Regions from separate parts of the Paenibacillus sp. 01T442 genome, predicted to be linked through region 2. Evidence: riboswitches for the same ligand, from Rfam matches in the RefSeq annotation. Region 2 holds a riboswitch; the other holds the start of a gene.
The links. Region 2 has a riboswitch for cobalamin ahead of AC1DLM_RS00265 (S-layer homology domain-containing protein). Riboswitches for the same ligand answer to the same signal wherever they lie in the genome.
Positions count from the first base shown of each region.

Region 1: it holds a riboswitch for cobalamin, as region 2 does, so the genes downstream of both, AC1DLM_RS18600 (ABC transporter substrate-binding protein) here and AC1DLM_RS00265 (S-layer homology domain-containing protein) in region 2, are expected to answer to the same signal.

Region 1 covers NZ_JBFTPF010000023.1:28,964-33,358, reverse strand. The annotation lists gene AC1DLM_RS18605 (FecCD family ABC transporter permease) at 3-1,040, opposite strand; gene AC1DLM_RS18600 (ABC transporter substrate-binding protein) at 1,040-2,050, opposite strand; cobalamin riboswitch at 2,201-2,353, opposite strand; gene AC1DLM_RS18595 (hypothetical protein) at 2,386-2,913, opposite strand; gene AC1DLM_RS18590 (aspartyl-phosphate phosphatase Spo0E family protein) at 2,977-3,243, opposite strand; gene AC1DLM_RS18585 (aminotransferase class I/II-fold pyridoxal phosphate-dependent enzyme) at 3,312-4,395, opposite strand, start outside.
Region 2 covers NZ_JBFTPF010000001.1:42,025-46,419, forward strand. The annotation lists gene AC1DLM_RS00260 (DUF4430 domain-containing protein) at 1-289, opposite strand, end outside; gene AC1DLM_RS00265 (S-layer homology domain-containing protein) at 289-1,932, opposite strand; cobalamin riboswitch at 2,100-2,296, opposite strand; gene AC1DLM_RS00270 (LysR family transcriptional regulator) at 2,421-3,332, shown strand; gene metE (5-methyltetrahydropteroyltriglutamate--homocysteine S-methyltransferase) at 3,554-4,395, shown strand, end outside.

The DNA of each region.
Region 1 (4,395 bases), on a different contig from region 2:
GATCAACCTCTTAACGTTTTCTTATCTTTATGGAGCAGATAGGCAAAAAATGGTGCACCCAGAAACGCCGTAATCACTCCCAGAGGAATTTCCGTAGGACTTAGGAGAGTTCGAGCTAATGTGTCCGCCCATAACACATAAATACCACCGCAGATCGCGGATAAAGGAATGATTAGTCGATAATCCGGACCAACCAACAGTCGCACCAAGTGCGGTACGATCAGCCCAACAAAGCCAACCACCCCTGCGACAGACACGGCAGCAGCCGTGATCAACGTCGAAGCGATGAGTACGATCAGTTTCGTACGCTCAACATGAACACCGAGATGTGCAGCCTGACGCTCTCCTAATGCCAGCAGGTTTAATGATCTCGCATAGCTTAGCAGAATCACTATACCGATTAGTAGATAAGGTAAAATCATATACGTATATGCCCATCCACGCATCGATAGACTGCCCATGAGCCAGAAAATAATTTCATTCACCGTTTGGTTCGAAATCGAAACTAAGAACGATACAAACGCCCCAAGAAAGGCTTGCATCACAACGCCGGATAGAATCAGCGTTTCCATCTTTAGCTTCCCATCAATCATCGCTAGCTTCAAGACCAAGAACAGGGAAATAAGCCCCGTCGCGAAAGCCACAATGGGGATCGACCATTGCCCGAACCAAGCGAACTGCAGCCCGAAATAAATAAGAACTGCAGCCCCAACAGAAGCTCCTGAAGATACGCCCAACGAGTAAGGATCGGCAAGCGGATTGCGCAGAACCCCTTGGAAACCAGCACCAGCTATGGAGAGTACAGCCCCTACAAGAATACCTAGTAACATGCGAGGGATTCTTACTTTATTAATGATTTGTTCCGAAGATTGCGGCCAGTTCACCTCGACATGACTTCCTATCCAAGGAAGATGCTTCGCTAGAATCCCCACGATTTGTGAAAGTGGAAGCTGTGCCGACCCGATGGATAAACTCACCACAATAGAAAGAAGAAGGAGTAGAACGCCTACTCCTCCTCCAAACATCAATTTTCTTTTCATTATTTCACCAATTCAGGATAGATCCCTTTCGCCATTTCCAGTAGTCCATCCGTCAGTCTCGGACCTGGGCGGCTTACGGAGTTCTGGTCAAGACCTATCACACGTTTATTTTTCACGGCGTCAATCGCATCCCACCCACCGCGCGTACGAATAATTTCTTCTAACGGCTTCTTGCTCTTGATATCAACAATCCCGTTTGCGAATAAGATCACGTTCGGGTTCTGTTGAATGATTTTCTCTTCACTGATTTCATACCAGCCTGCTTTATCCGCAGCAACATTAATCCCCCCAGATAGGGTAATTAATTCATCCATGAACACACCGCTTCCTACGGTCCAGCCTGGGGCAAATTCCATATACACTTTTTTCTTATTCTCTTGCTTCACATCTTTTACAGCATCGACAACTTTCTGACGATCCGCTTTCATTTTAGCGACAACTTTCTCCGCTTGTTCTTGATGATCGGTAATCAGTCCAAACGTTTGAATATTATTGATCGCATCATCAAGTGTTTTGGGATCTACTTTAAACACGTTAATGTTCATCGCACGCAAGTCATCCACTGTTTTAGCATTCATGGAAACACCAGTGATAACAATATTCGCATTCGTAGCAATGACTGCCTCCATATTGGGCTTCGTAATGCTGCCTAGCTTCGGCTTCGATTTTGCTGCTTCCGGATAATCGTCATAATCCGATACACCGACAATATTCGCTTCTAGTCCAATCGCAAACAGCGATTCTGTCTCTGCTGGCGAGACCGACGCGATTCGTTCTGGCGCTTTGTCGAACGTAAACTCTTTACCTGTCACATCTTTTACTTTCAATGGATACGTCGTTTTCTTCGCAGCGGCAGGAGTTGCCGACGTTACGGGTGCCTTCGTCCCCGCACCACCTAGTTTCGATGGATCCGTAATTTCTGTTTCCTTCTTCGCACATGCCGCTAACGAGATCGCGGTCGCAACCGCTAATGTTAAGATAAGACCCCTTTTGAAATTGCTCTGTTTCATCACTTTAGCCCTCTTTTCCTTATTTTCAATTTACAGCCAAAAAAAATCCCCTTGTTCACTAGGAACGAAGGAGACGATAAATCGCGGTATATGGCAACGAACTTACGTGCGCTGCTTCCTGATTTAACGCGATCCTTTTCCTCGAAGGATGTTGTATCGGCACTATAGGCAGGTATTCTGACTCTCCAGACTTTCACAAGACTGAATTACAGTGGCGGGACCGTGCCGGATTTTAACCGGCTTCCCCTGAACTAATAATGTTCCATTTGGAATATTACCAGTACCTACAGTTGCAAATTATACATTGGTGCTATTAGTCGATTATAGATGTTCGCTTATTTTTGCGCAATAATTTGGATAACTTTCAGCGCCTCGTCCATTTTTGGAGCATTCTGAGGAATGAACGCGTATAATCCTTTACCTTCAAAGCCTTGTTCTTTCATCCATTTGTTTCCAGTAAGTGGAATGCCGTACAGATGCTTCTCCGCGGCCTTACCTTCTTCTTTGATCTCGATAACCCCATCTGGATAATCCTTAGGGTTGATGATGTTATCCAATGAAACGAATCCTGCTTGGTTGCTCAAGCCTTTGAACTGCTCTTCTCCCAAGATGAAGATCCCGTTACCACCAGCAGCAAGCTCAACAATCATTTTTTCCAATGAAAAAATAGGTGATGTATTCAACTTCACTGTAGGAATTTCGCCTACCTTGGATTTCAGAGATACTTCCAGCTTCTCCGCCGCTTCACTTGGAAACCCGTTTGGTCCCATCATAAATACCGATACATCTGCCTTCGGTCCACCACAAGCTGTAAGCATTAATATCATTCCTAGCATGACAACGAATAACCATTTTGCTTTCATGTGTATGTATTTCCCTCCGTCAAGTACTCTCTCTTTATCGATAGTCGCCAGAAAAGTCGGTTTTCACCGACTTTTCTTTCCAGATGTCATATATTCATTTATTTTTTGATCCAGTATCGTACTTAATTCAACTACCGCATCAGATGTCATTTCTCGACCTTCCATGACCATCTGTTCCATTTTACGTCTCAATGTATGGATCTCTTCTTCAAGTAAAGCTAGGGAATTTTGCTTCTTGGCATTTCTGGTCAGCCAACGCTGTCCGAACTCTTGCTCGCGAATTTGAAATTGCTTCTGAAAGTTAGTAAGCTGATATTCCATAAAAGCCATGCTCATCCCTCCTTACTCTTAGAATACCAGTTTTCGTCTCCTATGAACATATGAATTTACAAAGAATATTATAATTTCCGTAAGAAATTACCGATTCTCTCTAATGCTTCATTCAGTTGGGAAACACTATAGGCATAAGAGCATCGTAGAAAACCTTCTCCACCTAAACCAAATACATCACCAGGCACTGCAGCTACCTTAGACTCATACAAAAGTCGTTGTGCGAATTCATCCGAAGTTAATCCTGTTGCCACAATGCTAGGGAACGCATAGAATGCGCCTTGTGGTTCATGGCATTCAAGTCCGACTTCACGGAAGCCTTTGACAACTAATCGTCTCCGTTGATTATAGGATTCAATCATCCGGTCTTTCTCTTCCAAGCCATTCGTCAACGCTTCATGTGCAGCTACTTGCCCCATGACAGGCGCACACATGACCGTATATTGGTGAATCTTGGTCATAGCTGAGATGAGCTCTCTGTGACCGCAAGCATACCCCATCCGCCAGCCTGTCATTGCGAAAGCTTTGGAGAATCCGCTAACGAGAATCGTCCGATCCTGCATCCCAGGAACTGCTGCGAAGCTCACATGCTTCTGGCCGTACGTCAATTCCGCATAAATTTCATCGGAGATGACAATCAGATCATGCTCTTCAACAACTTTGGCAATCGGGAGCCAATCTTCATACGTCATAATGCCGCCAGTTGGATTACTAGGATAGCATAGAATTAATATTTTGGATTTTGGCGTAATCGCATCGCGAAGTGCCTTTTCCGTCAATTTAAACTGATCCTTCGCAAAAGTTTCGATACCCACTGGCACACCACCACTAATGGCCGTGATTGGCGAGTAAGAAATATAACAAGGCTCAGGAATCAGAATCTCATCCCCAGGTGTAATTAGTGAACGCAGCGCTAGATCAATAGCTTCACTGCCGCCTACCGTTACAAGCACCTCGTTCGAAGGCTCATATTTCACTTTAAAGGATGTATACAAATAGTTTGCAATCGCTTCGCGGAGCTCAGGAATACCAGAGTTTGGCGTATATTTCGTTCTGCCGCGCTCCAAGGAATGTACAGCTGCTTCACGAACGTGCCAAGGTGTGGAAAAGTCAGGTTCGCCAACACCTAGTGAGATGATGTCCTCTTTACTA
Region 2 (4,395 bases):
TCGCAATAGGCATGGGTTCTTCCGTAGGTTGAGCAGGTACAGGGGTGTTGCTTGGCGTCGTCACGGCGGGATCAGAAGACTTAGTATCTTTCAGTTCTTCAGGAGGTGTCGTTAGCTCCATAGGTTTGGATACTGAAGGTGAGGTCGTCGTTGTGGGACTACTCATTCTAAGTCCAGAAGTAGAAGTAGGATCTGCCTGCTGCCGCGGCATCCCGCTACTGAAGAAAGCTGCCACCAAGACGATCACTATGATCGTCGCAGCAATTATTTTATTTTTCGTTAATCGCATTAGTTCGCCTCTTTAATAAGTTTAGCAGCAGAGAGTAAGCGGTAGAGCATCTCGGCTATTTCAGCTCGAGTGACAGCTGTAGTGGGCTCAATATTCAGCATATCTTGCGATAGAATACCTTCTCGATAGCTAAAAGCTAGCGCATCCCTCGACCACTCAGCTGTTTGGATGTAATCTCCAAATTGAGCTAACATATCTCTCGTTTCAACTGTGTTCAAATTTGTATCCATGCCAGTGAGCTTAGCTGCATTGGCGATCATGACAGCAGCTTCCTGCCTTGTAATCGTATTGTTCGGTGTAAAAGTGGTCTCTGACGTTCCGCTTACGATGCCATAAGAATAAGCTGTGCCTACATAGTCCGCATACCAGGCTGTAGAAGCGACATCATGGAAGTTAGATTGCTTTTGCATAGGTAGACCTAGACTTTTGGTGACTATGGTCGCAAATTCGGCACGCGTCATTGTTTGATTTGGTGAGAATTCAGTGTCAGTCATACCGTTAATAATTCCTCTAGATGAAAGGAATTCAATGGCTGCTTTGTTGGTATGGTTAGCGATATCAGAGAAAGTCTTATTCGCATCGGTAACAGGCATAACTTGTATATCCTTGTGTTTGTTCATTAAGCCGTTAGTGTTGTCAGGCGTTGCTGAGGTAGCTTGTTTGACATCGTTCATTCGATATAAGCTGCTCTTGTTCGCGAGGATTCTTTGAACATTCACTAGCCCATAAAATGACTGCTCTGTCGACATCCCCGTTACACCGCTGCCATCAGAAGTGTGCTTAAATCCCTGTCCTTTTGAATAAAAGGATAGTAAATCATCAACAATGGTATGACCATTCTTAATAAAACGACTATCTTCAATAGTAATACCAAGCTCACATAGCGCCATCAGCACCTGCACGGTGCTCTCCGAAGTTTTTGCACCCCAACTTGCGTAGCCGCCATCGTTGTCCTGTATTTTGGAAAGACGGTTAATGGCCTTTTCCGTAGCTGTTTTTACTTTCGTGTAATTTTGATATTTGGCTAGAGCCTGTAAGGCCATACCCGTAATATCAGGATCTGCAGACACGCCTGAAAGTGCAAATCCGCCATCCGGAAGCTGATTCGATAAGATTTCATCAATATACATGTCTCGAGTAGCCTGCGTTTTGGCGGTTGGATTTATCGGGATATTGTAATTGYCACTGTCAAGGGAAATTAATGCAAATATAGGACCGTTGATACCTTGCCAGATGGTTTTATCGAAGTCCCCGAGCGGCGTAAGTAGATTATAGCCTGCAACATGAGTGGGATCTGCGCCAATTGCGGTTAAGGCTAAAATCAATCGCGAGTATTCGGTGTACTTTTTATCGTGAAGATTGCCTTTTAATTCTTTGACGTAGGTTTCAACGCCTTTGTAATAATTGTCGTAGTAGCTCTGAGGTACGTCATAGCTGGAACGGGCAAGTCCGATAACGGCCCATTCGCCGCCTATCGAACCGACTTCTGGTTCCTTTACAGTTTCAAGCAGATACTCAGCGGTATCCTTTATAGCAACGTCCACAGCCAGATTCGACATCGCAGATACGTGAACGATGCTTACGCTGCTTGCAAAAAGGAACAAAGCAATGAGTAAGGTGAAGATTCTACGATACAGTTTCATTTTGTCCTCCTAAGTTAATAAAATGATAGGGAGCAGTCCATTGGACTGCTCCTTGAAATGGTCTGATGAGCATTAGAAAAAGCCCTTGATTTGAAAGAATCAAGGGCTGTGATGTCAGTATTGGTAGTAGACAACAAGAAAAGCACCCCCTCCATCTTCCGTAGAGTTTGTGAATACACATTAAGGCTGGTCTCCTGACTCATGCGTCAACGCTTCTCTAACCTTCCCGGTATAGTCATACCAGTGGCAATTCATAGAGTCGCTCTTCATTTACAGTGGCGGGACCGTGCTGGATTTGCACCAGACTTCCCAATTAAGCATTACTTATTCCTAATAAGCATGCACCTTAACTATCAATTATTTAATTAGTCTAATCATATAGTCAGTTTAATTGTTTGTCTATGGAAGATTAGTTCTTATTTAGTGTGTTACAATATTCAAAATCAAGTAAGATGCTGGTTCGGATTATAGTCGGAGGAGGGATATCCATGACGTTACAACAATTAAAATACGTAATCGAGGTTGCAAATCGCGGATCTATTAATGAGGCTGCCAAAAGGCTGTTCATTTCTCAACCAAGCCTTTCAAATGCGATCCGGGAGTTGGAAGAAGAAATTCAAATCGCCATCTTTGAAAGATCCAATAAAGGGATATCACTTTCCAAGGAAGGTGTTGAATTTCTGAGTTATGCGCGGCAGGTCGTCGAGCAGGCAGAGTTATTGGAAAGTCGATACTTGAATGCGAAGCCTTCATCGCAGCATTTTTCTGTATCGACTCAGCATTATGCTTTTGCGGTAAATGCCTTCGTAAGTCTGGTTTCGGAATATGGTCAGGATGAATATGAGCTAGCACTGCGTGAAACCAAAACGTATGAAATTATTGAAGATGTAAAGAACTTGCGCAGTGAGATTGGCATCTTATACTTGAACGAATTTAATGGAAAGGTTATAAACAAGCTGCTTAAAAGCGGGAATCTGCAATTCAACAGTTTATTTATCGCCAAACCGCATATTTTTATCAGCATTAAAAATCCCCTCGCGAAGCAATCCATCGTGACCATTGACCAACTTCAAAACTATCCCTATTTGTCATTTGATCAAGGGGAGTACAATTCGTTTCATTTTGCCGAAGAAATTCTCAGTACGATGTCACATCAGAAAAGTATCCGTGTGAATGACCGGGCTACACTATTCAATTTATTAATCGGTTTGAATGGTTACACCATATCAACCGGGGTATTGAGCTCAGATTTGAATGGAAATGAGATAATTCCCGTACCTTTGGATTGTGACGAAATGATTAATGTCGGGTGGATTTCCCATAGCCATATTCCGCTATCTAAGCTTGGTGCAGCTTACGTAGCAGCACTCCACCAGGCAATTGTCCCCATGGCATTCTAACCACATAAGAATTTATAATTTTCCGGTACTCGGAAGAACAAATTATTATTGGCGATAAAAACTACCTTTAAAACGCGGTCGCTCATCCTCGAAGTACTTCGATAGAAGTGTTTCTCATATAGCTTTAAGCTATATCTAGATATAGATAATTCCAGTTACGTTATAACTAATCCTCTGTGATATCTTTGGTGTAACAAATGATTGCAGAGGAGTTTTGTTAAATGGTAAGAAGTAGTAGTTTGGGATATCCGCGTATTGGTGCTGACAGAGAATGGAAGAAAGCACTTGAAGCCTTCTGGGCCGGCAAGCTGGAAGAATCAGAGTTTGAGTTACAACTGCAGGAGATTCGTCTAAATCACTTGCGCAAGCAGAAGGAAAAAGGCATCGATCTTATTCCGGTCAACGATTTCAGCTATTATGATCATATTCTTGATACAGCTGCTATGTTTGGCATTATTCCAGAACGTTTTGCTTTCAAKGGTGGCGCAGTGCCCTTGTCAGTTTATTACGGAGTTGCACGGGGAACGAAAGATGCTACAGCAAGTGAAATGACGAAGTGGTTCAACACCAATTATCACTATATCGTGCCTGAACTGAACGGAGCTTCACCTGTCATTACGGAGAACAAGCCATTAACAGCTTACCGGGAAGCGAAGGCAAAGCTCGGAATCGAAGGAAAGCCAGTCATCGTTGGTCCTTTAACTTTCTTGAAGCTATCCAAAGGGTACAGTCAGTCAGAAACGGACGCTTGGTTGAGCCGATTGATCCCGCTTTATGTACAGATTCTTCAAGAGCTTGCAGCAGAAGGCGTTCAATGGGTACAAATCGATGAGCCGATTCTCGTAACGAAGTTAAGCGATGCAGACATTGAGAGACTTAAAAACATATATGAAACTTTCGCAGCAGCTGTACCAAACCTAAACATTATGCTTCAAACGTATTTTGAATCCGTAGATCGCTATGCTGATATCATCTCATTGCCGGTCAAGGGATTTGGTCTGGATTTCGTTCATGGTCTGGGCGCTAACGTACAGAACATTAAATCACTAGGATTCCCAGCAGA